Regions from separate parts of the Psychrosphaera sp. HA2-10 genome, predicted to be linked through region 2. Evidence: predicted binding sites of a transcription regulator. Region 2 holds the regulator's gene; the other holds the start of a gene.
What was found. Region 2 encodes NrdR, which represses ribonucleotide reductase genes. Its sites were predicted from a motif close to AAACACNANATNTNGTGTTT; they were not measured.
Positions count from the first base shown of each region.

Region 1: nrdA (class 1a ribonucleoside-diphosphate reductase subunit alpha) is a predicted target of NrdR. The motif match lies at 6,857-6,876, and genes of this name have one in related genera.

Region 1 covers NZ_CM146341.1:1,384,159-1,394,212, forward strand. Annotated here, with positions in the region: gene cmk ((d)CMP kinase) at 1-254, opposite strand, end outside; gene aroA (3-phosphoshikimate 1-carboxyvinyltransferase) at 345-1,637, opposite strand; gene serC (3-phosphoserine/phosphohydroxythreonine transaminase) at 1,663-2,757, opposite strand; gene gyrA (DNA topoisomerase (ATP-hydrolyzing) subunit A) at 2,977-5,664, opposite strand; gene ubiG (bifunctional 2-polyprenyl-6-hydroxyphenol methylase/3-demethylubiquinol 3-O-methyltransferase UbiG) at 5,911-6,639, shown strand; gene nrdA (class 1a ribonucleoside-diphosphate reductase subunit alpha) at 6,965-9,280, shown strand; gene nrdB (class Ia ribonucleoside-diphosphate reductase subunit beta) at 9,321-10,054, shown strand, end outside.
Region 2 covers NZ_CM146341.1:1,819,703-1,829,756, reverse strand. Annotated here, with positions in the region: gene ACZ1GV_RS08480 (PilZ domain-containing protein) at 1-293, opposite strand, end outside; gene radA (DNA repair protein RadA) at 417-1,781, shown strand; gene ACZ1GV_RS08470 (PilZ domain-containing protein) at 1,799-2,161, opposite strand; gene ettA (energy-dependent translational throttle protein EttA) at 2,290-3,963, opposite strand; gene ACZ1GV_RS08460 (response regulator transcription factor) at 4,186-5,292, shown strand; gene glyA (serine hydroxymethyltransferase) at 5,440-6,696, shown strand; gene nrdR (transcriptional regulator NrdR) at 6,777-7,277, shown strand; gene ribD (bifunctional diaminohydroxyphosphoribosylaminopyrimidine deaminase/5-amino-6-(5-phosphoribosylamino)uracil reductase RibD) at 7,286-8,485, shown strand; gene ACZ1GV_RS08440 (riboflavin synthase) at 8,512-9,171, shown strand; gene ribBA (bifunctional 3,4-dihydroxy-2-butanone-4-phosphate synthase/GTP cyclohydrolase II) at 9,197-10,054, shown strand, end outside.

The DNA.
Region 1 (10,054 bases), 440 kb from region 2:
TCGCCTTCAAGAATTATTTTTGAGGTGTTTTCTGCTGAGAGGAATTGAACATCTAGGTGTGCAGCTAAAGGAATTAAACTTTCTTCGTCGGAAGGATCGACTTGGTGGTGTATTGAAGCTAAGGCTAATACTCTATAAATGGCGCCACTATCTAAGATTTCCCACCCTAGTTTAGAGGCCAACAGACGACATACAGTGCCTTTCCCTGCGCCGCTTGGTCCATCTATAGTGATGACCGGTACTGATTCTTGCATAAATACTCCACTCGCTGAAATTGCGGGCAGTATTATACTTGAATCTGAGTAAATTTAAATTAATTTAATTTTACCGGTCCGCCACTTTTATTACTTTATGATTAATTGTGTAAACCGTTCAAAATAATCCGGAAAAGTTTTACTCGTAACCTTAGGGTTATTAATAGTTACGCTATTTTCAGCAAACCCTAACAGCGAAAAGCACATAGCAATACGGTGATCATCATAAGTGTCAATATCGGCATGTTGTATCGTTAATGGCGGAGTAATGGTAATAAAGTCCGGCCCTTCAACAACATCAGCCCCTACCTTTTTTAATTCGGTCGCCATTGCAAATAGACGATCCGTTTCTTTTACACGCCAATTATAGATATTCGAAATCGTTGTTGTACCTTTGGCAAATAAAGCTGTAGTGGCAATTGTCATCGCAGCGTCGGGGATATGATTCATGTCTTGACTCACGGCGACTAAACTTTTATTCGATGAAACTCGGATGTGATCATCAAAATATGTCACTTCTGCGCCCATATCAGTTAGCACGTCAGCAAATCGAATATCACCCTGGACACTATTTTTCCCAACACCATAAACATTTACTGGACCACCTGATATCGCACCGGCGGCTAAAAAGTATGACGCTGAAGAGGCATCACCTTCTACCATGTATTTTTTTGGTGATACGTAGCATTGGTTGTCATCAATAACAAACTCCGAGAAATTATTATTTTTAACATGAACACCAAATGTATCTAAAATAGCTATTGTCAGATCGATATAAGGTTTGGAAACTAATTCTCCGATGATCTTAATAGTAACCTTTACCTTAAGTAATGGTGCCGCCATAAGTAGCGCAGTTAAAAATTGGCTTGAGACACTTCCGTCTATCTCTAAATCGACGGAACCGTCTAAGCACTTAACATATGGCGCAATAGCTAACGGTGGGAAACCGTGATCGTTCATATAGTTAACGTCTATACCTAGTGGCTGCATAGCGTCAATTAAATGCTCAATTGGACGCTCAAACATACGTGGTTCACCGGTCAAAGTAGAAGATATATTGCTAACAGCTAATATGGCGGCTAATGGTCTCATTGCCGTTCCTGCATTACCTAAAAACAGCGGTGCGTCCGGTTGTCTAAATACACCACCATTACCAATAACCGTGCACTCTGTCTTATCGTCACTCAGTTTTGTTTTTACACCGAGTTGTTCAAGCGCCACTAACATGTGCTTTATGTCGTCACTGTCTAATAAATTGGTAATGCGCGTTTCACCCTCACACAAGGCCGCCATTAACAATGCTCTATTTGATAAGCTTTTAGAGCCAGGTACGGTAACATCGCCTCTAAATTCTTTTATATGAGGCATAACTAATTGTTCAATAACTGCAGACATAATTTCCCTGAGACTAGGCGTTTTCTAATTCAAATTTTTTCATGAAGTTTACCAAAGCTTGGACCCCTTCAATTGGCATAGCGTTATATATACTAGCGCGGATTCCACCAACACTTCTGTGGCCTTTTAATGCGAGAAGCCCAGCTTGCTCTGCTTGCTCTAAAAATTTACTTTCTAAATCAGTATTTTTTAGGAAAAAGGTAACATTCATTCTAGATCTGTTTTGCGCTGCTACTTTACTATAAAACAACTGCGAGTCATCAATTGCTTTGTATAGCAGCGCTGCTTTTTCGATGTTAACTTTTTCTATTTCAGAAACACCGCCTTTGGCTATTAACCACTTGAATACCAAGTTTGCTAAATAAATGGCAAACGTAGGTGGTGTGTTAAACATACTTTCTTTTTCAGCGGTTAACGCATAATTAAAAATGGACGGAACATTATTCTGGCTTCGCTTTAGTAACGCGTTTTTAATGATTACAATAGTAAGTCCCGACGGCCCAATGTTCTTTTGGGCACCAGCATAGATCAGGTCAAAATCATTTACATCAATAACACGAGATAAAATAGTCGATGACATATCGGCAACAACACATAAGTTACGCGATACTTTTTTTGGTGATTCGAATACTTCGATACCATCTACAGTCTCATTTGGACAATAATGAACAAAGTCTACCTCGTCATCTAATTGCCATTGTTCTACAGGGAGAACCGAATAAAGATTATTGTCATTTATAACCGGCTTAGTTTCTTTTATTTGCCCAAATTTCTCGGCTTCTTTAACTGCATCTGCAGACCAGGAACCTGTCGTGACATAATGTGCGCCATCAGTGCTACCTTGTTTTAACAAGTTTAATGGTACTGCTGAAAATTGGCCTCGCCCGCCACCATGCATAAATAAAACACTATAGTCTTTAGGTATATTAAGTAAACGTGTTAGACCTTCGACCGCTTCGTTATAAACGTTAATAAACTCTTTGCTACGATGACTCATTTCCATTACAGAGCAACCCGTATTACTCCAGTCGAGTAACTCTGCTTGCGCAATTCTTAAAACATCATCTGGAAGCTTTGCCGGGCCCGCGCAAAAGTTATATTTAATCATAGTGTTCTCAAAAGAAATGAACGAAAAAGTGGAATAAAGACTCTAACTCTATGAAACCGATTTCTCAACTCAATTTTGAGGTGGTTTACATATAATTTCATAATTGAAATGGAACAGGCTTACCTTGTTGTTTTAACGCACTCACTTTTAATAAATTTCTAAATAAAAAACAAAAAAGGCCCCTTTAAGGAGCCTTTAGATAAATATTTAAGTAACAGTTTACTGTTCGTCGTCTTCCGCTACATCTTTTGAGTCGGCAGGACCAGTTGAGCTGCCTTCACCTTCTGCTGATTCAATCTCTGATTCCGTTGAGTCTTGCTCAAGGTCTGAGCCTTCAACAATGATTGGATTTCCATCTTCATCCAATTCAACTTCTTCTTCGATTTCTTCAATACGAGCTAGACCAACAACAAGTTCGCCGTCAATTGTGCGTATCAAACGAACACCTTGTGTGTTTCGACCAACAACAGAGACTTCCTCTACTCTTGTTCTTACTAAAGTACCTTTGTTACTAATGATCATGATTTCATGATTATCAGCCACTTGAGTAGCACCTACCACCAAACCATTACGTTCACTAACTTTAATAGAAACAACACCTTGAGTTGCTCGACTCTTTGCCGGGTACTCATGCTGTGGTGTACGTTTACCGAAGCCGTTTTCAGTAATAGTTAAGATATTATCCTCATGATTAGGGATAATAAGTGAAACTACTTTCGCATCGTCTGTTAACTTAATACCACGCACACCCGTTGCTGTACGTCCCATTCCACGAACTTGATTTTCATGGAAACGAACAACTTTACCGTTTTGTGAGAACAACATGATTTCGTCTTCACCATTCGTGATGTCAACGCCAATCAATTTATCGCCTTCATTCAAGTTTACGGCAATAATACCGTTTGAACGAGGTCGAGAGTATTCTGTTAATGCTGTTTTCTTAACGGTACCGTTGGCTGTCGCCATGAAGACAAACTTACCTTCTTCAAATTCACGAACAGGCAAAATAGCGGTAATTTTTTCATCTGGGTCTAACGGTAAAATATTTACTATTGGACGACCACGAGATTGACGACTTGCAAGAGGTAGCTGATAAACTTTTAACCAATACAAGCGACCAAAGTCAGAGAAACATAGAATCGTATCGTGTGTATTTGCAATTAATAACTTCTCGATGAAATCTTCATCTTTCATTTTAGTTGCAGACTTACCTCTACCGCCACGACGTTGAGCTTGATAGTCAGTTAACGGCTGATACTTGGTATAACCCTCATGAGAAAGCGTTACAACAACATCTTCTTCATTAATTAAGTCTTCTAAATTAATATCATGCGAAGCGTCGCGAATTTCTGTGCAGCGCTCGTCGCCGTAAGTCGCACGTATTAATTCGATTTCTTCACGAATAACTTCCATTAAACGCGCTGGGCTACCTAAAATCTCTAGTAATTCAGCTATTAGCTCCAAAAGCTCAGCATATTCACCAAGGATTTTTTCGTGCTCTAGACCGGTTAACTTATGAAGTCTTAATTCTAAAATCGCTTGAGCTTGTTGTTCAGTCATAAAGTACTGACCGTCACGAATACCAAACTCATCTTCTAGCCATTCTGGACGTGCAGCATCATCGCCAGCACGCTCCAACATTGCAGCAACAGAACCTAGGTTCCATCCACGAGAAGTTAAGCGAACTTTTGCTTCAGCTGGCGTTGGAGAGGTCTTGATTAGCTCAATAATTTCGTCAATATTTGCTAATGCAATGGCTAGCGCTTCTAAAATGTGTGCGCGATCTCGAGCTTTGCGTAAGTCAAATACGGTTCTGCGAGTTACAACTTCACGTCTGTGCGACAAGAAGGCTTCAAGCATTTCTTTTAGGTTGAATATCTTTGGCTGACCATGGTCAAGCGCAACCATGTTGATACCAAAAACCGTTTGCATTTGAGTTAATGCGAATAAGTGATTTAGAATAACTTCTGTTGGCTCACCACGTTTAAGTTCAATAACGATACGCATACCGTCTTTATCAGACTCGTCACGAAGTGCAGAAATGCCCTCTAGCTTCTTATCTTTTACTAATTCAGCAATCTTTTCAATTAAGCGGGCTTTGTTAACTTGGTAAGGTATTTCGTTAACAATAATTGTATCTTTACCCGTTTTTTCATCCGTTTCGATTTCTGTTTTAGCTCGGATATAAACTTTACCACGACCGGTGCGGTATGCTTCTTCAATGCCTTTACGGCCATTAATAATAGCACCCGTTGGGAAATCAGGGCCTGGAATATGAGTCATCAACTCTTCTAGGTCCATGTCAGGGTTATGTGATAAGGCTAAAGTAGCATCGACAACTTCACGTAATGAGTGAGGAGGTATGTTTGTTGCCATACCAACAGCGATACCAGACGAACCATTGATCAGTAAGTTAGGAACCTTGGTTGGTAACACCGCTGGAATAAATTCGGTACCATCATAGTTTGGAACAAAATCAACTGTCTCTTTTTCTAAGTCAGCTAACAGCTCGTGAGCTAGTTTTTCCATACGTACTTCGGTATAACGCATGGCAGCCGCTGAGTCACCGTCAATTGAACCAAAGTTACCTTGGCCATCAACTAGCGTATAACGTAAAGAGAAAGGCTGAGCCATACGTACAATCGTATCATATACGGCGCTGTCACCATGTGGATGGTATTTACCTATTACATCACCTACTACACGAGCAGACTTTTTGTAAGGTTTGTTCCAGTCATTACGCAATTCGTTCATTGCGAATAATACACGTCGATGTACCGGCTTTAATCCATCACGTACATCTGGTAACGCTCGACCTACAATTACGCTCATCGCATAATCTAGGTAACTGGTTTTTAATTCTTCTTCAATATTAATCGGGCTAATATTGTTGGCAAGATCTGTCATAAACGCACTGTTCCCTGCAACTACTTTAATGAAGTTTTATTGTTATAAAGTCAGCTCGCGATTGTAACACAATGACGATAACTGGCTAGTTTAAATTAGTAATTTGTCCGACATCTAATTAAACATCAATCTATAACTTTTTTATACAAAAACAAAATTTTTCTACTTCAAAGATCATTGATCCATCTTTATAATAAATTTTAGTTGTGTCATCTTACCCTGGTGGCGATAAATTAATGGATCAAAATGAAGCCTGAACAGAATCCTCAAAATATAACTAATGTTGATGATAGTGAAATCAACAAGTTTAACTCTATAGCAGCTGCTTGGTGGGATAAAGAAGGAGACTTTAAACCTCTACATTTATTGAACCCTACTCGTGTTGCATATATCCAAGAAAAAACAAATGGTGTAGACCAGCAAGTTGTTTTAGATATTGGTTGCGGTGGTGGTATTTTTGCTGAGCAATTGGCTAAGTTAGGTGCTGATGTCACTGGTATCGATCTCGCTGATGACTCGCTAAATGTTGCCCGACTTCATGCTATGGAATCCAAAATAGCGAACGTAGAGTATATAAAAGCTAGTGCAGAACAATTCGCAAATGAATATCCAGATAAGTATGACATAGTTACTTGTCTTGAAATGCTGGAACATGTACCTGATCCTGAGTCTGTTGTCCGTGCGGCAATTACATTATGTAAGCCTGGAGGAAAGGTATTTTTCTCAACACTTGATAAAACATTCAAAAGTTATTTATTAGCGATTATCGCCGCAGAAAAGTTATTAAAAATCGTTCCTGACGGAACGCATGACTTTGATAAGTTTATTAAACCAGCGCAGCTCATTGGATGGGCTGAGCGCCATGGTGTAAAGGTTAAAGAAGCAGTAGGTGTACATTTTAATCCGTTTACCGAACAGTTTAAGATTAAACCAGGGGTAGATGTAAACTATTTAATCTACTGTGAAAAACTGTAACTAAAGTGGGCTCGTTTTGAGCCCTTTTTTATGAATTTTTTCGAATAAAAAAAAGATCTTTTTTTAGTTTTTAACTAGATTTTTTCTGTCGGTATTTGACAGTAATTGTCATAGCGTTAGGGAACACTTACCCTGTAAAAAAGTGGCTATATTTACCACAACATTTAGGGTTGCATTGAGACTCAACACACTCTATCTTGTGGCACTGTAATAATTAAAACACTATATGATGTGTTTTTATCCAATGGGTAAAATAATTGGTTAATGTTAATACGATTAGCATAATCCGTGCGCATACAATAAAAATAAAGGACAAGCAGGCCAGATGAATACCAGCCTTTCTGTTAGCAAACGAGATGGTTCTAAAGAACCTCTCGACTTAGATAAAATCCATAGAGTCATTACTTGGGCCGCTAAAGGTCTAGATAATGTGTCTGTATCTGAAGTTGAAATTCGCTCTCATATACAATTTTATGATGGCATTAAAACAGAAGACATCCATGAAACTATTATCAAAGCAGCCGCAGATCTGATTTCAGAAACCAGTCCTGACTATCAATATATGTCAGCGCGTTTAGCTGTGTTTCACCTACGTAAAAAAGCGTATGGTCAGTTTGAACCACCTCGTTTGTACGATCATGTTAAAAAGATGGTTGCAGATAAGCGTTATGACGAGCATTTACTCGAAGACTTTACCGAAGCAGAATTCGATGCGATGGACGAGTTTATGGTCCATAACCGCGATCTTGATTTTAGCTATGCAGCGGTAAAACAACTAGAAGGGAAATACTTAGTTCAAAACCGAGTTACCGGTGAAATTTATGAAAGTGCACAGTTTCTATACGTCCTTGTAGCAGCTTGCCTTTTTGCTAAGTATCCAGCAGACACTCGGTTAGATTATATTCGCCGTTTTTATGACGCTGCGTCCCAGTTTAAAATTTCTTTACCTACACCAATTATGTCTGGTGTTCGTACCCCTACTCGTCAATTTAGCTCTTGCGTATTAATTGAAGCTGGCGATAACCTAGATTCTATTAATGCAACGTCATCTGCAATTGTTAAGTATGTTAGTCAACGCGCTGGTATTGGTATCAACGCTGGCCGTATACGTGCTTTAGGTAGCTCTATTCGAAATGGTGAAGCATTTCATACCGGCTGTATCCCTTTTTACAAACACTTTCAAACAGCCGTTAAAAGCTGTTCGCAAGGTGGAGTACGTGGTGGTGCCGCTACCCTATTCTATCCACTTTGGCACTTAGAAGTAGAGTCGCTTTTAGTGCTAAAAAACAACCGCGGTGTTGAAGAAAACCGAGTTCGCCACTTAGATTACGGCGTACAGTTTAACCGCACTATGTATTCTCGTTTGATTAAAGATGACTACATTACTTTGTTCAGTCCATCTGATGTTCCTGGCTTATACGATGCTTACTTCGAAGACCAGGACAAGTTCGAAGAGTTATATGTAAAATATGAAAATGATGACAGTATTCGTAAGAAACGTATAAAAGCGATTGAGTTATTTAGCTTGTTCTTAAACGAACGTGCTAGCACAGGCAGAATCTATTTACAGAACGTCGATCACTGTAATACACACAGTCCTTTTAATCCTAAATTAGCGCCAGTTAGACAAAGTAACCTTTGTTTAGAAATCGCATTGCCAACTAAACCGCTTCAGCACATTAATGATGAAGAAGGTGAGATTGCCTTGTGTACACTGTCAGCATTTAACTTAGGTGCTATTGACTCTTTAGATGAATTAGAAGAATTAGCAGAACTTGCTGTTCGTGCTTTAGATAACTTACTTGATTATCAAGATTACCCGGTAATTGCTGCTAAAAATGCAACTATGGGTCGTCGTACTTTAGGTATCGGTGTTATTAATATGGCGTACTACTTAGCCAAGAATGGTGCTAAGTATTCTGATGGTTCTGGCAACAATCTTACGCATCGAACATTTGAAGCTATTCAGTATTACCTATTAAAAGCATCAAATGTGTTGGCCAAAGAACAAGGGCCTTGTCCTAAGTTTAATGAGACCACCTATTCTCAAGGTATACTGCCTATCGATACGTATAAAAAGGCCGTAGATGAGTTCTGTGATGAGCCTTTACATTTAGATTGGGAAGGTCTTCGTGCGGATATGGTTAAGTATGGCTTACGTAATTCCACATTATCAGCACTTATGCCATCTGAAACTTCATCACAGATTTCAAATGCTACTAATGGTATTGAGCCACCGCGTGGTTTGATTTCTATAAAAGCAAGTAAGGACGGTATTCTAAAACAGGTAGTGCCAGAGATTGCGACGCTTCGTGACCAGTATGAGTTACTTTGGAGTTTAGAGAACAACACAGGTTACTTACAACTAGTTGGCATAATGCAGAAGTTTATCGATCAAACGATATCTGCAAACACAAATTATGATCCAAGTAACTACCCTGATCATAGAGTACCTATGCAACAGTTACTTAAAGATTTACTAATGGCTTATAAATACGGCGTTAAAACGCTTTATTATCACAACACGCGTGACCAAGCTGGTACGGTAACTGAAGGTGGCAAAACGAAAGCTGTAGAGCCACCGACGACTGTAGTAATCGAAGATGATGAAGACTGTGAAGGCGGTGCGTGTAAGATTTAATTACACGCCATTCATAACCTAATTAAATAGAGTAAAGATAATGCGTTATACCACTTTTAATCAAAAAGATGTTAATCCACTAGAGCAGCCGATGTTTTTTGGCGAAACGGTTAACGTTGCTCGTTACGACCAGCAACGTCATTCCATCTTCGAGAAACTTATTGAAAAACAACTTTCTTTTTTCTGGCGTCCAGAAGAGATTGACGTAAGTCGCGACAGAGCCGATTTTCAGTCTATGACAGAAAGCGAAAAACATATCTTTATTTCTAATTTAAAGTATCAAACGCTGTTAGATTCTGTTCAAGGTCGAAGCCCTAACGTAGCTCTTTTACCAATAACGTCTTTACCAGAATTAGAAACTTGGATTGAAACATGGTCTTTTAGTGAAACTATTCACTCACGTTCATATACACACATCCTTCGAAATTTGTTTAACGACCCTAGCCCAATTTTTGACGATATAGTTAGAAATGAAGAAATACTCAAGCGTGCTACTGATATATCTCAATATTATGATGATTTAATATTTCACACACAGTTATTTCAAACACTAGGTGAAGGCAAGCATACTATTGACGGCGTTGAGTACAATGTTACAACTCGTGAATTAAAGAAAAAGCTTTATCTTGCTGTAAACTCTATCAATGCGCTTGAAGCTATCCGTTTTTATGTAAGCTTTGCTTGTACTTTTGCATTCGCAGAACGTGAAATCATGGAAGGCAACTCAAAAATTATTCGCTTGATCGCTCGTGACGAAAATCTACATTTAACCTC
Region 2 (10,054 bases):
TATTGACCGAACTTTTCAACCTGTTGCTCAAAAATTTGCTTCGCGACCTCATCAAGATAATGAGTCTTATCTTGATATTCAAACTTGCTTGGTTCACCAACTACATGGCCACGTAAATCAATTAGTCGACTTGTCGGTTGAGCTAAGCGCTTTAATTCCATTTTAATAAGAAATTGTTTTGCTTTAGGAACGTCAATAGTCTTTGACTTAAACTCTTTGTCAAAGTTGGGTTGGTTGATAACTGATTTTAGATCTTCAATTAAGTCATTGAATTCTTGAAGTTCAGTGGTCATTGACGGGCATTATTCCTTTTTATTGAATTAGTACTTATCAGCACTAGACAGCTAGACTATAATTTGTCATTTTTAACAGTAATAAGCAACTTACGTGCCACGCAATTATAGTAGGAAGGTGACATGGCGAAAAGTAAAACAGCATATGTTTGTAGCGATTGTGGTGCCGAGTTTGCTCGTTGGCAAGGGCAATGTGGCGAATGCCGCGAATGGAATACCATATCTGAAATAAAGTTGGCCCCTAAGTCGACAAAAAGTGCTTCAAGATATGAGGGTTACGCAGGAAAAGTCGAAACAAAAGTACAGACATTAGATAAGATTAACCTTCAAGAATTGCCTCGGTTCAGTACTGGTTACAAAGAGTTTGATCGTGTGCTTGGTGGCGGTGTAGTGCCAGGCTCTGCAATCTTAATCGGTGGTAGCCCAGGAGCTGGTAAAAGTACCTTGTTATTGCAAACTATGTGTCATTTGTCTGAGCAAATGTCTGCGCTTTATGTTACTGGTGAAGAAAGTTTACAACAGGTCGCAATGCGAGCTCATCGTTTAGGTTTACCGACCGACAAATTAAATGTGCTGGCAGAAACGAGTGTTGAGTCTATTTGTACTCATGCAGAAAATCTTAAACCACAAATTATCGTTGTCGACTCCATTCAAGTTATGCATGTTCAAGATATCAGCTCAGCGCCTGGAAGCGTGTCTCAAGTAAGAGAAGGGGCAGCGTTTTTAACTCGGTTTGCCAAACAAAATAACATTGCTGTTTTTATGGTTGGACATGTTACAAAAGATGGCACTTTGGCCGGGCCTAAAGTATTAGAGCATTGTATTGATGCAAGCGTTATGGTCGACGGTGATGCTGATGGTCGGTATCGAACGATGCGAGGCCATAAAAACCGTTTTGGGGCGGTTAATGAGCTCGGTGTTTTTGCCATGACAGATAAAGGTCTTAAAGAAGTGAGTAACCCATCTGCGATTTTTCTCAATAGAGCGGATGGTGACTCCTCGGGTAGTTCGGTTATGGTTCTTTGGGAAGGTACTAGACCATTATTGGTGGAGATCCAGGCTTTAGTTGATAGTTCTCAACTAGGTAACCCACGAAGAATTGCCGTTGGTCTAGAGCAGAACCGTCTTGCCATGTTGCTAGCAGTGTTGCACCGTCATGGTGGCTTAATGCTGGGAGATCAGGACGTTTTTGTGAATGTGGTTGGCGGCGTAAAAGTCACAGAGACCGGAGCAGATTTAGCCTTACTTCTGGCGATGGTATCAAGTTTCCGAGACCAACCATTAGAAAGAGATTTAGTGGTATTTGGTGAAGTTGGTTTAGCGGGAGAGATACGTCCTGTGCCAAGCGGCCAAGAAAGGTTAAAAGAAGCTGCGAAGCATGGCTTTAAAAAGGCAATCGTCCCTAAGGCCAATATGCCAAAAGAGCCAATTGAAGGTATGAAGGTCATTGGGATCACTCGTTTAAGCGAGGCGCTCGAGCATCTGTAATAACCTACTGAGTGTCATTAGTCAGCGTCGGTGAGGTGCTCTAATTGACGCTCTAACAAGTCTGAGTCACCTACATTTAACTCTAGTAACCTGCGTAGGTGAGTCATACTTTCTATATCAATTTTTGTCCAAGACAAGCCAACGCTTTGTGGTTCGCAATGAGCAATAAAACCTTCCATATCAATATGTATTTCAGACCCTTCGAGCAAAAACGACAAGGTTGCCTCTTTGCCGCGGTTATCCCCTAAAGAATCAGGAGTCGATATTAACGCTCCTTTTAAAGACAGGTCGATAATACTGGTATCAAATACTTTGTGATCAACCTTAAGTACTGCAGGTGTCGAGAAGAGGACACGAGTATAATGACGTTTGTTTTCCATTGACCATCCTTACGTATATCTATTGTAATAGTAATAGCATGTAAGTGGATGATTAAAAAGTAACGAGGGTAAAAAAAATACAAAAAAAACGCCACACTAAGATGACGTTTTTCATAGATATTAGATAGTTACTTTAATCTTTTGTATTTAATACGATGCGGTTCAGCGGCTGCTGCACCATAGGTTTTTTTCAACCATTCCTCATACTCAGTGTAGTTACCTTCAAAAAACTCAATATGGCCTTCATCGCGGTAATCCAGAATATGCGTAGCGATGCGGTCTAGGAACCAACGGTCATGGGAAATAACCATTGCGCTGCCCGGAAACTCCAATATTGCGTTTTCTAGTGCTCGTAACGTTTCGACATCAAGGTCATTGGTTGGCTCATCGAGAAGTAAAACATTACCACCCGCTTTAACAAGTTTGGCTAAGTGAACTCTGTTTCGCTCACCACCAGATAAATCGCCAATACGTTTTTGTTGATCAGAACCTTTAAAGTTGAAACGACTAACGTAAGCTCGTGAAGGCACTTCGAAGTTGCCAACCTGAATAATATCGCTCCCTTCGGATATCTCTTCATAAACAGTCTTAGAATCATCCATACTGTCACGGAACTGGTCAACAGACGATAGTTTAACTGTGTCACCAACTACAACATTACCCGAATCAGCTTGCTCAGCACCACTTAGTAGCTTAAATAATGTTGATTTACCTGCGCCGTTTGGACCGATAATGCCAACAATACCACCTTTTGGAATTGTGAAACTTAAATCATCAATGAGTACACGATCTGAAAAGCTCTTACGAAGGTGCTCAACTTCAATAACTTTGTCGCCTAATCTTGGACCTGGCGGGATAAATAGCTCATTAGTTTCATTTCGTTTTTGATAATCGTTTTGTTGCATCTCCTCAAAACGAGCTAAACGAGCTTTTGATTTCGATTGGCGGGCTTTAGGATTAGAGCGAACCCATTCCAACTCTTGCTGTATCGACTTTTGACGTGACTTTTCAGTGCGTTGTTCTTGCGCTAAACGCTGATCCTTTTGCTCAAGCCAGCTTGAATAATTACCTTCCCAAGGAATACCTTCACCACGGTCTAGTTCTAATATCCAGCCAGCTACGTTATCAAGGAAATACCTATCGTGAGTAATAGCAACAACGGTCCCTTCATATTCATGTAAAAAGCGCTCTAACCACGCAACCGACTCAGCATCTAAGTGGTTAGTTGGCTCATCTAAAAGTAACATGTCAGGCTTATCTAGCAGGAGTCTACAGATTGCAACTCGGCGACGTTCACCGCCTGAAAGGTGTTCAATTGTAGCGTCCCAAGGCGGTAATCTAAGAGCGTCAGCTGCGACTTCAAGTTGGTGCTCTAAGTTATGACCGTCTTTAGCTTGAATAACGGCTTCTAATTCACCTTGTTCTTTTGCTAATGCGTCAAAGTCTGCATCTTCTTGGGCGTATTCCGCATATACTTCATCAAGACGCGCTAGCGCGTGCTTTACGTCAGCTACAGCTTCTTCAACTATTTCTCGTACTGTTTTAGATTCGTCTAAAACCGGCTCTTGAGGAAGGTAACCGATATTGATGCCAGGCATAGGTCTAGCTTCACCTTCAATTTCAGTATCGAGTCCTGCCATTATTCTTAGCAGGGTGGACTTACCTGCACCATTTAAACCTAGAACGCCAATTTTAGCGCCTGGAAAAAAGCTTAATGAGATGTCTTTTAATATTGTTCTTTTTGGTGGAACCACTTTACTTACGCGGTTCATTGAGAAAATGAATTTATCAGGTAAAGCCATTTGATTTCTTTCTTTTTTGAACTAATTGGTGAGATATTTTAGGACATAGCTAACGGTTATAGCAAATTACTTTTGGGGTTAACGGAAGTGACATTAACGACGGCGAACAAAATGTACCTATTTTCATGCTAACCAGATAAATTTAAGGCGATTTTTTGCGCAATCTGAGTTTATGAATTAGGCTTTTTATATCTGGTCTAACTTGATGGGGCTCCTTTAAAAATGACAGACAAGAAAAAGATATTGGTTGCGGATGATGATCAAGGAATTAATCTGTTATTGGTTAACTCACTTGCTCAGAAGTTTGAAGTTCATTCGGCATTTTCAGGTGCTGGCGCCTTGTCTGAGTGTGCAATTCACAAGTTTGATTTAGTGCTGTTAGATGTCAACCTCGGCGACATCAACGGTAAAGAAGTTTGTAAGACATTAAAAAATAATGGAGCTGAGAAACCGCCACTAGTCATTTTTATATCAGGCGATCAAGATCAAGAAAATATTATCAGTTGTTTTGAAAATGGCGCAGATGACTTTATTGCTAAACCTTTCTCGCCATTGCAGGTGTTAACGAAAGTTGAGGCGTTACTAAAATATGACGTAATGATTGAAAGTCTGCAGTCTCAGAGTCAGGAGTTAACCAGCTTAGTTACGACGACTATGTCGCAAGCCTCTAGTTATGGCTCGTCGTTACAGATGGTAAAACAACTTAATCATGCAAACTCGGAGAGTGAAATAGCACAAACGGTATTTAGTTTCCTAGCATCCCAAGGTCTGCATGCCGCTATTTATTTAGTAAATGACAAAAACACGAGCTGTTTTGATCAAAGCTCAACGGTGTGTTCGCCTATTGTAAAAGAAGTATTCGAGCTTACTCACAATAAACAACGAATTAAGAACTTAGGTAGTCGCCTAATGGTTTCAGATACCCATTGCTCTATATTAGTTTTAGATCCACCTAAGCCTGACGAAGAAGCATATGGTATTTTTATTGATATCATTACTGTTGTCATTGAGGCTGTTGAAGCGAGGTTTATCGGCTTTTTAAGAGAGCAGGAACTAAAGTCGTTGAACAAGGAATTATCGTTAGTAATAAGTCAAATAAACACAGATGTTGAACAAGTAAGGCAAGATAAGCAACAATTAATGGACGATATCATAATGCAGATAGGCTTGAGTTTTCATAAGCTCGATTTGACCATTGAACAGGAAGAATATTTTACAAAATTAATGGAGCAAACATTACTATCACATGATGAAAATAATAACGTTTTGATGACACTCCAAGGCCGACTGCAAACGCTCGTTAACGAAATGAAAACGCTACTGAATTAGCATAGTCTTGCATTTTAAATAACGAGTTCATAAAAGTAATCGATTTAAGTTAAAAAATCTCATTGTTAACATATGGGCTTTTGATAAAGAAGTGCGTATTATAAGCGCCTCATTTGTTTGTTATATAACCAGTACCGAGGTGTAATAATGTTAACTCGTGATATGAACATCGCAGATTTCGACCCAGAACTATGGGAATCAATGCAACAAGAAACTCAACGTCAAGAACACCATATTGAGTTGATTGCTTCAGAAAACTACACAAGTCCACGCGTTATGCAGGCTCAAGGCTCTCAATTAACAAACAAATACGCCGAAGGTTACCCTGGTAAGCGCTATTATGGCGGTTGTGAGTATGTAGATGTAACTGAACAACTAGCAATTGACAGAGCTAACGAGCTTTTTGGTTCTACATATGCAAATGTTCAACCGCACTCAGGCTCTCAAGCAAACTCGGCGGTATTTCAAGCTTTATTAAATCCGGGCGATACTTATTTAGGTATGAGTCTTGCGCATGGTGGCCATTTAACACACGGTTCACATGTTAACTTTTCTGGTAAAACGTATAACGCGATTCCATACGGCCTTGATGAAGAAACTGGTGAAATAGATTACAAACAAGTTGAGCAACTTGCCGATGAACACCAGCCAAAAATGATAATCGCAGGATTTTCAGCATACTCAGGCATCGTAGATTGGGCACGTTTTCGTGAGATTGCTGATAAAGTAGGTGCTTATTTATTTGTCGATATGGCACATGTAGCTGGATTAGTGGCTGCTGGTGTTTATCCAAATCCGGTCCCTCATGCACATGTTGTTTCTACAACTACTCATAAGACCTTAGCGGGTCCGCGTGGAGGTTTAATCATCTCGGGTGCGAACGATGAAGATCTGTATAAAAAATTAAATAGTGCGGTTTTCCCAGGTGGACAAGGTGGACCTTTATGTCACGTTATCGCGGCTAAAGCAGTAGCCTTTAAAGAGGCACTACAACCTGAATTTAAGGAATACCAAGCTCAAGTGTTATTAAATGCACAAAAAATGTGTTCAGTAATGCAAGAGCGCGGTTACAACATTGTTTCAGGTGGCACTCAAAACCACTTGTTTTTAGTTGATTTAATCAATAAAGATATTACTGGTAAAGAAGCTGACGCTGCATTAAGTAAAGCGTTTATTACAGTAAACAAAAACTCTGTACCAAATGATCCTCGTTCTCCGTTTGTAACATCAGGTCTTCGCTTGGGCACACCTGCGGTTACTCGCCGTGGCATGAAAGAAGCGGAAATGGTAGAACTTTCTAACCTAATTTGTGATGTGTTAGATGATATTAACAATGAAGCGAGCTTAGCTGCGGTGAAAGAGAAAGTTGTTGCGTTGTGTGCACGCTTTCCTGTTTACGCCTAGTCTATTTTTTACAGCAAAAGCTGTGTTAATATTTAAAGCCGTGGAAACACGGCTTTTTTATTATTCGTAGGAAAATACATATGCATTGTCCATTTTGCACGGCAACGGAAACCAAAGTAATTGACTCTCGTCTCGTTGGCGGTGGCTCGCAAGTTCGCAGGCGTCGTGCATGTAATGAATGCAATGAAAGGTTTACTACTTTTGAAGGTGCCGAGTTAGTCATGCCTAAAGTGGTGAAACGAGACAGTAAACGAGAGCCATTTAATGAAGAAAAGATGAGCGCCGGAATTCTTCGTGCTATTGAAAAAAGACCCGTTTGTACTGAACAAGTTGATCAACTTATTCTTTCAATCAAAAAAGAAATCAGAAATACGGGAGAGCGAGAGATTTCGTCAGAGTTCATCGGTAGTCTCATTATGGATGGACTGGTTCAGTTAGATAAAGTTGCGTACGTAAGGTTTGCCTCGGTCTATCGCTCCTTTGAAGATATCAAAGAGTTTGGCGAAGAAATTGCTAAAATTGGTCAGCAAGTAGACTCAGCCAAAGAGTTAAAAAGCCGCCAATCGAAACTATTTGAATAAGACTACTAATGCCTAATAACAAGTCAAGTAAGCACTATACTCTTCAAGATCATGAGTTCATGGCCAGAGCCATTCAGCTTGCTAAAAATGGGACATATACAACATCACCGAATCCAAACGTCGGTTGTATTATTGTTAAAAATAACAAGATAATTTCCGAAGGATGGCATAAAAAAGCGGGTAGCGGTCATGCTGAAGTTAATGCGCTGGCAGATGTATCGGTTGAAGACTCTATTGGTGCTACGGCATATGTTACATTAGAACCTTGTAGTCACTATGGTCGCACACCACCCTGTGCACTGAGGTTAATTGAAGCGAAAGTGGCAACTGTGTTTGTCGCTATGCTTGATCCGAATCCACAAGTTGCCGGTAATGGTGTCGCAATACTAAAAAGAGCTGGTATCGAAGTGCATGTCGGGTTGTTAGAGGCCGATGCTCGAGCTTTAAACCATGGTTTTTTTAGTCGTATGGAAAAAAACAAGCCTTTTGTCCGGGTAAAACTAGCAAGTTCATTGGATGGAAAAACAGCGCTTAGCAACGGCGAAAGTAAATGGATAACAGGTCCCTCTGCGCGTGCAGACGTGCAAAAATATAGAGCAGCGAGTTGCGCAATTCTAACGACTGCACAAACGGTTTTAGTCGATAATGCAAGGCTAAACGTTCGTGAAGAACAACTCGAGTTTATGTACCCTTACAGTGATGTTGTTACTCAAATTCGTCAGCCAATTAAGGTTGTTTTAGACGGACATAATAGAATTAAACGCTCGACAATAGATGCGCTTGATTTGTTTAATATTGACTTGGACTCAAATAACTTAGATACGCCAGGTATTGTGATTATAAAATCAAATACTGGTTTGTCAGAGTTCCAAAAAGAGTTTGAAGATAGAGGCGATATCCGCATTATAGGTGCGAACTATGACCAACAAAGCGGTTTTGATATAGACCAAGTGTTAGCTATTTGTAGTAGCTTGCAAATCAATAACTTATGGGTGGAAGCAGGAGGAAAGCTTGCTGGTTCTTTTATCGTTAGTAACCAATTTGATGAGCTTATTGTCTATGTCGCACCAAAACTGATGGGTTTAGGCGGAATGGATTTAGTTCCTTTTGGTCCACTTGAAAATATGTCTCAAACAAAATCACTCAATTTACTAGACTGTAGAGTTGTAGGCGAAGATATTCGTTTAACATACTCACCAAAAGTTTAACAACGCTAATAAGATATGGGAATACTGTGTTTACAGGAATAATTGAAACAACTGGCAAAATCAAAAGCATCAATCGTCTTGGCGAAGACTTCCGAATAGAAGTGGAGTCATCAACCTTTGATTTTTCTGATGTGCATTTAGGCGACAGTATCGCTACAAACGGCGTTTGTTTGACCGTTGTATCAAAAAGTGCGAACTCCTACCAAGCCGATGTATCGAATGAAACTATAAAGTACACGGGCTTTAAGCATTATCAAGCCGGACAAACTGTGAATTTAGAGAAGGCGATGCTGCCTACCACTCGTTTTGGTGGGCACATGGTTAGTGGTCATGTAGATGCGGTATGCCACATTGCTTCTATATACGACAATGGCAGAGCAAAAGACATTTGGATTAGCATACCGAGCCAACTTTCAAAATATGTCGTAAAAAAAGGCTCTATTACGGTTGATGGTATAAGCCTTACTGTAAATGATGTTACGGATGGTCAATGTAAGTTGACAATTGTACCCCATACCTTTGCTGAAACAACGTTAGCGAATGCAGTGGTAGGTGATGCAGTAAATATTGAAATAGATATAATAGCAAGATACGTAGAACGACTGCTCGGACAGGCAGCTGGTGGAGAGTCTTCATCAGGTGTTGATATGTCTTTATTGGCGCGAGCCGGTTATCTGAAAAAATAAGCTTCACCCTAAATTGGTAGAAAAAATGAAATTAAATACACCAGAAGAAATAATTGAAGATATTCGTCACGGTAAAATGGTTATCTTGATGGACGATGAAGACCGAGAAAATGAGGGTGATCTGATAATGGCGGCAGATATGTTGACGCCAGAGCATATAAACTTCATGGTGACACACGCTCGAGGTTTAGTTTGTTTGCCGATGACAGAAGAGCGAGCTCGCGCGCTAAACCTAACGTTAATGGTTGATAATAATAATGCTCAGTTCGCTACGAACTTTACTGTATCAATAGAGGCTGCTGAGGGCGTTACCACAGGTATAAGTGCCGCAGATAGAGCAAGAACAATTCAAGCAGCTGTAGCAGCCGACGCTAAACCATCCGATATCGTCCAGCCGGGGCATATTTTTCCACTGGTGGCTAAAAAAGGCGGTGTTCTAACGCGCGCAGGACACACTGAGGCTGCAGTAGATTTAGCCCGATTAGCTGGCCGCACAGACTCTGGTGTTATTGTTGAAATTTTAAATGAAGATGGCTCGATGGCGCGTCGACCTGATTTAGAAATTTTTGCTAAAAAGCATGATTTAAAAATTGGAACGATTGCAGATTTAATTGAATATCGAAATCTAAATGAAACGACGGTAGAGCGAATTGCAAGCTGTAAAATACCTACGCAGTTTGGTGAATTTAACTTAGTTACGTTTAAAGACACCATCGATGAGCAGCTACATTTTGCAATGGTGAAAGGCGATTTAAACACAATGGAAGCGCCACTCGTGCGTGTTCATTTACAAAATACATTCAGTGACTTATTGAGCTCTGACCGTTCAGTTAACAGAAGTTTTTCAATTGACTCAGCATTAAAGAAAATCGCCGACGAAGGT